DNA from 4 places in the Paenibacillus sp. NPDC057934 genome. Region 1 is predicted to be linked to each of the others. Evidence: riboswitches for the same ligand, from Rfam matches in the RefSeq annotation. Region 1 holds a riboswitch; each other region holds the start of a gene.
The links. Region 1 has a riboswitch for cyclic di-GMP ahead of ACFVRY_RS11580 (choice-of-anchor A family protein). Riboswitches for the same ligand answer to the same signal wherever they lie in the genome.

Region 1 (3,115 bases):
TGATATATGCAAGTGCGTTATGTGGACCGCTTGCAACTTTGTTAATTGTGGTGTTGGATAAGAAGTTCGATATCTAGATAAATGAGTTATAGTAGGGATGTACACCTGATGGCTCAGTGAAATAAAGAAGGAGATAACACAACATGCGTTGCTTAACAATACGGCAGCCCTGGGCTACATTGGTTGCGCTTGGTGAGAAAAACTACGAAACCCGTTCATGGCGAACGGCATATCGTGGAGAACTGGCAATCCATGCCGGTCTTAAAATAGACAAGGCCGCATGTAGACGAGAGCCGTTCCAATCGCTACTCGCAAAGCTCGGCTATACAGAAGGGAATTTACCCACGGGTGTTATTATTGCTACAGGGAAACTGAAGGAGTGCCATGGTATTACTGGGTTGAATGGTATTACTGGGTTGAATGGTGTGGCGCAGTGGATAAGCGAGAACGAACGGGCTTTTGGCGACTATACAGAAGGACGTTTCGCTTGGGAGCTGGAGGATGTTCGCCCGCTGGTTCATCCCGTCCCGGCCAAAGGGCGACTGGGCTTCTGGGAGTACCCCCTTTCGGATGAAGAGGAACATTTCTGATCTTCGTTTAACAAAAATCGTGACATTTTTTAAGCTAATTTTTATCTTAAGATCAGCTTATTTTCAGGTTCGGGGGTTATATTGGATTTACCAAACGCCCCCCAGTGTTTAGTGGTATAGATTTGGGTCCTGCCAACTCCCATGGCAGGGCCTATTTTTTTAACCGATCCTTAGCATAGGGTAGATTTAGAGTTGAGGGGCAGGATTGATTCTGTATTGCTCCTGCTCATTTCGGAAAGCCGAAATATCCAGTCCTAGATACTTGCGCATATGGATTCCTGCTTGTGCGGCAATGAGTTCATTCAGCAGCAGCATCCGTTCGTGATATCCCCGGCAGATGAATTTAGCCTCAAGGCCATGCGGGAGCTTATGTTGTTCATATACCTTAATGCCGCGAATTCTCATCTCCGTGCGGATATCCCTGAGATCTGCAGTAGCTGCATGGGCTGCCGTATCCAAAACTTCAAGATAAGGTGAAGGTGTTCGGAGCTGCGCGGAAATGATGCTGGCATCGCGTTCAAAAGCAGATAGGATCAGCGGGAGAAGCAAATACGATTTTACCAGATGATTGTCTATACTCTCGGCTTTGTGCATGCGTATCACCACCTAAAATGAGAACGTGTATTCCTATTCTACTCCGAATTTCAAAAAATATTCAATGGTATTTATAAACTAACACAATATTGTGATGTAATTCACAATTCATTCGAAGGAATGATATTATATTTAATTTGAAATACTAAAAGGAAGACTATTGTAATATTGGGGAGAAGTGAGCCATGGAGCATGAAGGGAATATTTATCGGGGTATGTTGTTCGGACTGTTCCTGAGTATTCCGTTATGGATATCAATTATCGGGTGGATACAGATGTTCTAAAAAGAGGATAAAATGACGATTTGAAGCGCCTTTTGGCGCTTTTTTCATTTAAATATTGTACAAAAAGGAATTCGTTGACAATGCGATAACGCCAAGCTACACTATTGATAAATTACAGCAAAAAATATCACGCAGGGCCTGCCGTATGTTGTTTTGCGGGCATTTCTAGTAAGTTATTATCGTCATGTATAATAGCAAACCGTCTGAAAAGACGGGACGCAAAGTCCAGGAGTCTAAAGTACTGACAAGTGCCATGACCGTCCGACTGCCATGAAGAGAGCTTCTCTACTTCTTGGTGGTCTTTTTTTGTTGTCATCGTAGCTGCTACGAGATCATATAAAATTTAATAGGAGGTGTAAGCATTGAGGAAAAAAATGAAGTCGGCAGTGAAATTGTTCCTGGCAGGGCTGCTGACAGTGGGAAGCACGTTTTCCCTGGGCGTCCCGGTGAACGCAACATCGGGCTTGCCGTATACCCCCACGCCAGTTTTGGGGGTTGCCGGGAATTTTAATGCTTTTGTGTTTGGAGACTTCACGCAGTCGAACGACCAGATTCACGGGCGGCTTGCGGCCGCAGGGAACATCAGCCTGAAAGGTTATGGCGTATCTAAGGATGCCCAGGGCGGCGATGTTCTAATTGCGGGAGGAAACATTAATTTGACTGATGGAACTGTGTATGGCACAGCCGTTTACGGGGGATCTTTGAGCAAGGAACGGGCTGATATCAAAGAAGGCGAGAGAAAGGCTACTCCAATTGATTTTGCTAGAGAAAAGCAATTTCTGATTAATAAATCGGCTGAGCTGGCGTCTCTCCCCGAGGCAGGATCTTTCAAGAAGGAATACGGGAAAATAACCATCAACGCCCCGGAAGCCTTTAATGTCGTGAATCTATCCGCCTCCGATTTGGCGGATGCCAACGGTCTTCAGTTCAACATTGCAAACAATGGCACTGTTATAGTCAATGTTAGCGGAGGCGCGATCAGCATTCCAAGTTTTCAAATCTGGGGAGGAAGTCCCCGGAAGGTATTATTTAATTTTTATCAAGCAGGCTCAATCAGTATAGCTAATACAACGATAGAAGGTACAATTCTGGCGCCAAAAGCGAGTGTGTTCTACAGTTATGCGGAGTTGCATGGCACGTTGATAGCCACTTCATTCAACGGTTTTGTGCAAATGCACCATTATCCGTTTGAAGGAACCACCCCGTCAACAACGCCTACGCCAAGCCCAAGTCCGACACCGTCTGCTACCCCAACACCATCACCGAGTGCAACGCCGAAACCAACAGCTACACCGACAGCGACGGCAACACCAAGTCCGAAACCGACAGCTACACCAACAGCGACGGTAACACCAAGTCCGAAGCCAACAGCTACGCCGACGCCAACGCCAAGTCCGAAGCCAACGGCAACACCGACAGCGACGACAACACCAACGCCAACACCATGCCCAACACCAACACCAACGCCAACACCAAAGCCGACAAAAACACCTAAACCAACGGCTACGCCGACAGCGACGCCGAAACCAACACCGACAGCAACGGCAACACCAACAGCGACGCCGAAGCCAACACCAACGGCAACGCCGACACCAACAGCGACGCCGAAGCCAACACCAACGGCTACGCCGACACCAACAGCGACGC
Region 2 (3,115 bases), 100 kb from region 1:
TTACCAATCTCAAACCGGGTGATATCATCACCAGAGACTTCCAGCTGAAGAATAGTGGCTCACTTGATATTTCCCAAGTGCTGCTGAAGACGGCAGCTCAGGTTATAGATGTGAACAATGACAATGGAACTCATAATTTGAAAGATGACATTGTGGTCACCTTCTTGGTTAATAAAGACAAGATATCTTCTCCGGTCCTTGTTAAAAAATTGTCTGAGCTGGAAAGTCTGTCACCAGACCTTGTAAAAGCAGGCATCCTTGGTTCAGTTTTCGGGGAAAAATCAGGGATCAAGGCAGGAACTCTAGATAAGCTGTCCGTTCAGTTTGCCTTTGTCGACAACTTCCAGCCACAGAACTACTACCAGGGGGATAGCCTGAAATTGAATTGGACCTTCGAGGCCAAACAAGGCGCTGGCGAATACAAATAAGCCGTCTGATCTAAATTCAGTATCCATTTTGTCTACCATTTTATTAACCATATAAGAGGAGGAATTTAATCATGGGTATCAAAAAAACATTGGGTCTTGGTGTAGCCTCAGCAGCTTTGGGATTGTCTTTAATCGGGGGCGGCACCTTCGCTTACTTCAGCGATACAGCGGAAAGCACAGCAACTTTCGCTGCTGGCACGCTCGATCTGAATACTAATCCTACCCAAAATGTGAACCTGAGCAATCTGAAACCAGGTGACATCGCTGTCCGCAGCTTCACTCTACAGAACAACGGCACACTTGACATTAAGGAATTGAAGCTGGCTACAGCGTATAATGTTACGGATGCTAACACCAACAATGGCTCAGAGGATCTCGGTGCACACTTTAAAGTAAAACTCCTTGACAGCAGCTATACTAGTGGTCCGATTACTGGCCATGTCGTTGGCGAAGCAACACTCAAGGATTTGCAGAGCAATCCGGGCTACGATCTGGTAGCTAACGCCTTCCCAGGTGGCATCTCCGCAGCCCAATCCAAGACGCTCAAGTTAGCCTTTGAGTTTGTTGAGAACAATCAGGATCAAAACATCTTCCAAGGCGACAAACTGGACGTGACTTTGACCTTCAACGCCAAGCAAGGCGCTGGCGAATTTAAATAAACCTGTTCTTATAAAAAATACCGGCATCTCTTAGACCCTTAATCGGGCTGGGGCATGCCGGTTTTTGATCCAGTCCCCTCCCTCTTTCTCCTCTGAACAGCAATGTGTCTTTGTCCGTTTCAAGGAAATTTGTTATACTTATACAAAAAGTACGGAGGGGCGTTGTCATCGTGCCTGATAATATGGGAGGACGTATCCATGAACTCCGGGTCGAGAAGGGCTTATCCTTATCCGAGCTTGCGGACAAGGCGGATGTGGCCAAGTCGTACCTGAGTAATGTTGAAAGAAATATTCAGTCCAACCCCTCTATCCAATTCATTGAGAAAATTGCCGACGCGCTCCAAGTCTCTATTCACGTGTTGCTATATGGAGATCTCTCCGACACGGAAGATACGCCTCTGGATTCGGAATGGTTCCGGCTCGTGCAAGAGGCAATGAGCTCCGGCATCAGCAAGCGGGAGTTCAAGGAATTTCTGGATTATCAAAAATGGCGTCTTGAACAAAAGGATTAATGATTCCGGCCCTGAGCGCTTCAATGCCTTGGAGACCCATCATATAGAGAAGGGCACAGCATATGCTGTGCCCTTCTCTATATGTATCCTGTTATGATTCAAGCTGCTAAATTGCCTTTAAAGCCTTTTCATTAAAGAAACGGCGAATCTCCTCCGCCTTGATGCCCGCCTTCTTGGCACTCAGCAGCAAATATACCCATTCTAAATCCAGATCGACTGTCTGTAGTTCTCCGTTGCTCCCCTGGTTGGACTTATCCAAAAAATCTCCTCCTAAGATTTCTCGTCCCCAGGCAGTCCGGCCGTCTTAGTATTTCTACCTTAGACCCGAGACTTTGTGCCCCTGTCTTTCAACAGGTTTACCCTTTACTGGACCCTTTACATGAAAGGATCTGGCTAGAAATTATTATTAAAAACCTTACTGCAATAACATTATACAAGAAATAATCGGAAAAGTGTGTCGTTTTCTGGAAATTTCTAAGGAGACAAATGTAAAAAGTTTAGCTCGTTTGGACTAATACCTGTCCAATCTGAAACTATCTGTACGAAATGTAAAATTTTAAATTCATGAATAAATATACTAATCCATACGAACTATATAAAGTTATTAACCAAAATTCAAATCCTCTAAACAGCTTTTCCTGTCAATTCAAGGTCTATAGCATCATTTTACTAGTTCCGACCTCTTAGACTAATCTATTTATGGCGCTATGGCATCAATGACCGGGCTGAACCATACCGTTTTGCGATTGGATTGGACGAAAGTATGAATTGATTAAGGCCACCGAAAGTAGCACAATAGAAAGGAAATGAAAACGCAACCATCACAGCTCCGAACAAGGCCCATACCAGCGCCCCGCGTTTGGAGTTCATCCGTTAGGAGGATGTATTCATGGCAGCCAAAGAGCCCTACAATGAATCTGTTTGGAGCAAATATTACGGTCCCAATCTGGGCTACATTCAAGAGAAGTATGAGCAGTTTGTGAAAGACCCCTCCTCAATTGAAAATAATTACCGTGAACTTTTTACTGTTTATGGCCCGCCTCCCCTGGCGCCGGATGCCGAACCAGCTCCGCAGCCTATCGTCTCGGGAGATGCCGTTTGGCTTCGCAAGGCTGTTAAAGCCTCCAAGCTAATCGCTAACATTCGTATATATGGCCATTTGGCCGCCAATATTGACCCGCTGGAGCGGGATCACAACCCTATGATAAAATGGCTGAATCACGAAACGTATGAACTTACGCGTGAGGACCTCATGGCCCTCCCTGCTTCGCTGATTTGGGAGAATGTACCGGATAATATTCAAACCGCTTGGGACGCTGTTCACCGGATGCGCCAAGCCTATACACAAACTATCGCCTACGAATTTGGTCATGTGCATGATGAACAGGAACTTCGCTGGTTGAACAGCCAGGCAGAGTCCGTTAACTCACCTGCTCCACTAAATACCGCTGAACGCAAGGAATTGCTGAGCCGGTTGATTCAAGTGGAACAGTTCGAGACCTTCCTGCACAAGACT
Region 3 (3,115 bases), on a different contig from region 1:
ACTTTCAGCTAACTGACCAAGGCTGAATGCCCTACATCGAATAGTAAAAGGAGGTCCCTGCTGACATTGTCGCGAGGGACCTCCTTTTATTTTATTGTCGGCGCTGTAGCGTCTGTGGTGTGATCACAGCGTTCTCCAGTGGTTCGGTAACCTCTTCCGAGTAGCCGCCAACACTGATTGTACCACCGCTCATTTTGTGCAGAACAAGCCTCTTTCCGGCCTTTAAGGTGGACTTGACTTCACTTGTCCCTCCAACCGTCTGTGCTGTGATGGCACCCTTGGCTTCCAGATTGGAGTCTTCACAGACCGCATTTCTGCTTGTGTAGGCGATATCTCCAGCGGACAACAGCTCACTTTTCCGAGTGCCTTCTCCGTAAAGGGTGATGTTGCCGCCAGAATGAATGCTGCTGCTATCGCTGTAGGGAAGATCAATCCGGACTTTAGTCTCCTGCATAACAACAATGCCTCTGTACATATCCTTTAGCAACTTCAGGAAGGATTCCACAAGCGCATCATTCAACAACCCGATAAACTGATCTGGCTGCAAAAAGACCTCCAGCAAGCGTTTCAACTGTTTCGTATCCTGAGGGTAGGTATGCTTGATGTCAGAGAGAACGTTTAGGAGCTCGGGGATCAGAATCGCGAATCGTTTATATTTGGTATCGAGCAGAAGCTGAATGACCTGGCCGTAATTGACAGGCTGCTGGCGGTTGGCTAGCTTTTGGGACAATACCTTGGCTGCCTTCCGTAGCAGAATGCCTTCCTCCATGATCTGTTTGGAGAGATGATAGAGTCGGTTGTTGAATACTCCATGATATCCCGAATACAGCTTGCTCTCCGCCACATCGCCCCGAATCCAAATACTTCCGGTTGCCGCGATGGTCGCATTCTTCACACTTCCGTAAATATAGACATTTCCAATCGCCTCAATAATCATCCGCTCTTCCACATCGCCGTGAACAGCAACGTCCCCCGCGAATACGATATGCCCAGTCTCAGAATTGACATTCCCCAGAACCCTGTGCGCTGCAGCAATATCAAAGATGGAGCCCTTCACTCCTGTCAGGCGGGGTCTGCCGGTACGAAGCGCCATGACCTTCACTCCGGACACAAGCTGTGTATGTTCCTTGGCGGTAAGCCGGATATCTTCAGGTGGTGTAGCAGGAAGCAGATGTCCATACACATCATATCCAGGCACTCCTTCGATGGATGGATGCTTTATCGCTATGATGTCACCTTCCTGAACTTCGGGAATGTCCGGATATTTCTGCCCTTCCTGTCCGCTCACGTTTCTATGGAAGATTTCTGCTGTTAGGGCTTCCTCGGAGAACGGAATTTCGATTCGTGCACCGATCGAAGGTTTGGGCGCCGTGCCTTCCGCAACACGAACAGGCCGTCCGGTGGGGCGGTTCAATTCCTCGTAGATCGCGGGAATATTGAGATTCTGTGAGATGGATTTTTTATCAAAATCGGCAAGGACCTGTTCGATGCGCAGTGTAGATAGCAGGGCTTTCTTGTCCTGCTCCGCACTGACCGCGATGTTATTCGTGGCTGCACAGTTCTTCAGGCGCCAAGCGTACTGTTCTACTCGTCGCACGGTAAGGAAGGCAGATAGCTTGTCTTCGGAGACTATGATCTCGTACGGAGCTGGCTCTTCAATCTCCCATTCCAGGCGGTCGGATGACAATACTTCTGTAGGGGTAGTAATGATCTGCCGGTTCTTCCTAAGGACTAGGGGAGGAACGGGAGAGACGACAGCGGGTTTGCCGCCAGATAAGGGTGAGGTGATGAAAAATTGATTATTTTGAATAATGATGATGCCATCCTTATTGTTGGCGTCGTCTAGTGGTAGAGATTCTGTAACACTATTCAAGATTTGTTCGGAGGGATCTATTGGCAAAGGCCGGGCAAGTTCTTTTACTTCATTTGGATTAGGGCGGTGCGGCATTCGGTTACCTCGCTTCTTTGTATAATCAAAGGCATCTGTACATAGAGAGCACCGTTATTTCGGTGCGATCATCCACTAGGGATATCCGCCATGTAGGCGTCTAATTGGCAGCCTGGCAACCATAAATGCACTTGTGCATTCTTAGGCCCATTGCTTTGCGTCCTACCCTTTCGAATAGTTTGCCTTTAAAAATGGATCAATGATGTATACTCAGCATCAGGCACTTTAATCGACTAAAATCGACAAAAAAAGAAGGCGCCGGTACGTCGTATATATAAAATGTCGGCATTAAATCCTTTTAATTTTAGTGCTAAAGTAACGAATTGACAATAGGGAATAAATAAATTCACCCAGACCATTCACATGTAAAAGAGAGGCGTCTAAGGCGGATGGCCCGGGACGTCTCTCACAGGATCACATAATCCGTAGAAAGTACCTATATATTCCACATTTCCTTAATTATAACGTGTAAGATGGTTTTAGTAAAATGAAAGGACTCTCCACGTTATAACTTGTGGGAGAGTCCTTTTTTCATGTAACGAATACCTTGGGCGATGTCTCGCTTAGCTTCGTGCGGTACCGCCGAACAGGTGGCATATTCCGCCCGTTCCACCTCATCCAGCACCCGGTTCAGGTGCGAGAAGACTGCACCAAGATCGCGCATAGCGGTCAGAGGGCAATGACTCTGAAGCTTGGAGAAGCAAGAGAGTTGCAATTCCCGTGCATGGCGTAGGGCGTCTGGGAGGGAACGGGGGCACTCGGTATCGGACAGGGTCTTCGTTCCGTACAGTGCGATGCAATCGGCAGTGGCTTCCAGCGAACCAGTCATCCCTTCTGCAGCTGCATAATGCGGTGGCAGCAGGGCGATCTCATCGGCAATTTCCTTCACATAGGCATGAACGGTTTTAAGATGAGAAGTAGCAGTGCTAAGCCTGTTCAATTCATTTCGGCATTGGTAATGCGATAGCGTGTAGTGAATCTCTTTCTGCTTTTTGCCGCTTCGCTTCAGCAGTTCACCGGCTTGTTTCGATACTGTATTGCCCTTTACCGAACTTTTTTCGCCAGCGGCAAGACCTCTCAGTGCTTCTGCTAGCAGTTGGCTTCCTTCAAGTGCCAAGGCTTTTACCTTGACGAACCCCTTCGGCGGAACGATAATCATATTGATAA
Region 4 (3,115 bases), on a different contig from region 1:
ATATTTTTGTCCAAATTGTCGCTCATAAATTGGCCCCCTGATTAAAGATTCACTACACGGTGTGCTGTAGGTGGTACTTCGTCACGGTCTGTCAACAGTTCGATTACGGCTACCTTGTTCAAGGCTACTGCATCTGCGATCGCAGCGGAGAATTGATCCAAAGTTTCACAGCGATATCCGGTTGCTCCAAGCGATTCGCCGAACTTCACCGCGTCCATTGGGACTTCGAATAGGGTTCCGTCAATTCGGCCCGTAGTCTTCTCCATACCCTTTAGTGCCATATCCAGCTGCATGTTGTTGACAACGATAAAAATAACCGGGATATCCTTACATGCTGCTGTATTAATCTCAGCGCCCAGCATCATAAAGCACCCATCGCCAGTCACACAGAAGATCGTTTCATCCGGTGATGCAACCTTGGCGCCGATAGCCATGCCAATTGCGTTACCCATGCAGGCAAAATAGGCATCGAACACAAAACTGCCCGGTTTTTTAACGTTATACCATTTAACGGCATTAAAGCCATGGCTTCCATCATCCACGAACACCGTGTTGTTGTATGGAATAAAATCACTCATCACGCTCATAACTGAAGCGAGGGAGAGGCCTGGAAGCTCAGGCAGTTCTTCCCGATAGTTAAAACTTGGAGTATTATGTTTGGTCACAGAATCTCTATCCAGGTGTTCAAGATAATACACAAGATTATCACGCAGATCCCCGGAGACCGGTATAGTTTTGGAGGTTAGAATTTTGCCTACAAACGTAGGGTCGCTATCAAACTGAATTAATGTTTCTGGATGATTCTCGCGTTTGAGATTACAGATGGTCATATCGCTCAGGCGGGAGCCCAGCACGATATACAAATCACTATGATTTAGCATGTCATCGCCATGCGTACATCCGCCGACACCGACAGGACCGTGATAGAGCGGGTGATCCCAAGGAATAGCACCTTTGCCACCAGGAGAGGTCACGACAGGGATGTTGAATGTTTCAGCCAGTTCGATCAGCTCTTTATGAGCCCCGGAACGGTTAACACCTTTACCGGCAATAATTAGCGGATTCTCAGCATTGTTGATAGCGTTGATTACACGGTCAAAATTGGAGATGCTGACGAGCGATTCACGCTCTGGATAAACTACCGGGAATTCTTCCAGCAGTTCAGTCTGAACGTCGAACGGCAAGCAAAGATGAACGGGACCACGGGTACCGCCCAGAGCAATAGAGATAGCATGATTGAAAATGGTGCTCAAGTTATCGCCACGTTCTACAAGTTTGCTGAACAGGGTAGCCGGTTTGAACATATCAGCTAGATCAGCCAGATATGAGGAAGAATCCTGACATTGCGGAATACCTAGTTCTTTTATGGATTGATGCCCTGTAATAAATAGTACCGGAAGGTTATTCGCCTTGGCATGGGCCGCTGCAGTAAGCAGGTTCGTGCCTCCGGGACCGGATGTTCCGAAAGCAACGCCTAGTCCGCCAGTCTTGAGTGCATAGCCTGCGGCTTCAAAGCCGGAACTGGATTCATGTCTTCCAGGAATAAACTCAATACCGTAATCCACCATCTTCAGAACTAAGGGACAAATGGATTTACCAATAATACCAAATGAATGGGTTACTCCGAGGTTACGTAGTGCCTCCGCCATATAATCTGCGACTGTCTTCAAAAAAAACACCTCTCAAGTAAATGAATTGGGTTAAGTAAAAGATAATTATATTATCGTTCTGGTAGTGCCAAATGATTAGAACGATACTAACGGGTACAAAGAAACAACAAAACCTGTGCTCGAATAATGGAGCACAGGTTGGTAGCAAAAAACCGCCACTCAGACCGCAAAATTAAGTCGATCTTCCTGGTTTTTACTGCAACCTGGCAGTCATGGCCCCGAAAAAATGAGGCTGTAGATCCATGGCTTTGCGTCATTCCTTTTCAGGAATTTTGCCCATATAAATTTTATAACTAATTATAAGAATAATTTTCCTTTACATTATATTCCTAGCTCGTCTTTGTCAATATATTTTACACAAACGAACTCGGAATTTGACGAAAAATATGAAAGAAAGTAGGAATTTAGTTTTAATTTAAAATGTATCCAAGGGTGCATTGTAAAATGGAATACGGTTACAAATAGGTCTGAAGCAAGCATTTAATCAGGAGAAAGAGCAAGATTTCATTTGAGGGATTGGTGTGAAAATGCAAATTAGATGAAAACTATTGGATGGACAAGATTAGATATTAATTGAAGAAATTAGTTGAATCAAGATTTAAGATGATGTTTTTCATGAAAGGCAATGAATCATAGTGCTCAAATTCTTTTGAACTGCACAGGAGGGGATTAGGTTGAAAGTAGGGTATTTGAGAGGGGAGTGGATAAACAAAAATTGTGGTTATAAACTTTCAGAAAGGCTTGAAAGTGATATAATACAAACGTTTCATAAATTGAAAAACTGCCGTATAAGACAGAGCTTATACGGCAGTTTTGTGCTGCAATGAATAAAAATAAAATTTTTATGACAAATTCTAAAATTTAAAAATATGAATCGTTTTTTGCAGCTGGAAGACAGCTGATGTCATTTTTTCACTCTCATCCGCAACGGATTGCAGGGCATTGATCTGTTCACTCATCGATGCAGAGACCTCTTCGGTGCTGGCTGCTGTTTGCTGAGTAATTGCTGAGATGTTCTCAATCGCTGTGGAGATCTTCAGGGCGCTGTCCAGCATCAGGTCGCTTTCCGAAGAGAAGGCGGCGATTTGCTCGGTAATGTACTGTACGCTTTGGACAATTTGCCCGAAAACCTGTGCAGTTTGAATGATCATTTCATTCTGTACCTGAACGACTTCCTCATTGATGGTAATGTTCGCAATGGCTTCCTTAATATCGCTCTCAATGCTTCGTACCAGGCCGAAGACCTCTTTGGTCGAGGCGGTGGATTCCTCTGCCAGTTTGCGTACTTCCTGGGCAACCACGGCGAACCCGCGACCATGCTCTCCGGCACGGGCAGCTTCGATGGAAGCGTTCAGGGATAAAAGGTTGGTCTGTTCCGCAATTTCGGTGATTGTCTTCGTAATCATGGTGATACCGCGAGCGTTATGGGAGAGGGCATCAATGGT

Region 2: linked by a shared signal. The riboswitch ahead of ACFVRY_RS11135 (anti-repressor SinI family protein) and the one ahead of ACFVRY_RS11580 (choice-of-anchor A family protein) in region 1 are both predicted to bind cyclic di-GMP.
Region 3: linked by a shared signal. The riboswitch ahead of ACFVRY_RS23020 (FapA family protein) and the one ahead of ACFVRY_RS11580 (choice-of-anchor A family protein) in region 1 are both predicted to bind cyclic di-GMP.
Region 4: linked by a shared signal. The riboswitch ahead of ACFVRY_RS04615 (thiamine pyrophosphate-binding protein) and the one ahead of ACFVRY_RS11580 (choice-of-anchor A family protein) in region 1 are both predicted to bind cyclic di-GMP.

Annotation. Positions count from the first base shown of each region.
Region 1 covers NZ_JBHVPB010000004.1:388,291-391,405, forward strand. The annotation lists gene ACFVRY_RS11570 (ASCH domain-containing protein) at 144-590, shown strand; gene ACFVRY_RS11575 (YhjD family protein) at 777-1,184, opposite strand; cyclic di-GMP riboswitch class I at 1,652-1,741, shown strand; gene ACFVRY_RS11580 (choice-of-anchor A family protein) at 1,831-3,115, shown strand, end outside.
Region 2 covers NZ_JBHVPB010000004.1:283,757-286,871, reverse strand. The annotation lists gene ACFVRY_RS11150 (TasA family protein) at 1-428, shown strand, start outside; gene ACFVRY_RS11145 (TasA family protein) at 500-1,087, shown strand; gene ACFVRY_RS11140 (helix-turn-helix domain-containing protein) at 1,270-1,599, shown strand; gene ACFVRY_RS11135 (anti-repressor SinI family protein) at 1,706-1,858, opposite strand; cyclic di-GMP riboswitch class I at 1,886-1,970, opposite strand; gene ACFVRY_RS11130 (2-oxoglutarate dehydrogenase E1 component) at 2,489-3,115, shown strand, end outside.
Region 3 covers NZ_JBHVPB010000010.1:225,016-228,130, forward strand. The annotation lists gene ACFVRY_RS23015 (DMT family transporter) at 1-16, shown strand, start outside; gene ACFVRY_RS23020 (FapA family protein) at 92-1,948, opposite strand; cyclic di-GMP riboswitch class I at 2,052-2,142, opposite strand; gene ACFVRY_RS23025 (FUSC family protein) at 2,454-3,115, opposite strand, start outside.
Region 4 covers NZ_JBHVPB010000002.1:24,273-27,387, forward strand. The annotation lists gene ACFVRY_RS04610 (carboxymuconolactone decarboxylase family protein) at 1-26, opposite strand, end outside; gene ACFVRY_RS04615 (thiamine pyrophosphate-binding protein) at 42-1,679, opposite strand; cyclic di-GMP riboswitch class I at 1,865-1,957, opposite strand; gene ACFVRY_RS04620 (methyl-accepting chemotaxis protein) at 2,525-3,115, opposite strand, start outside.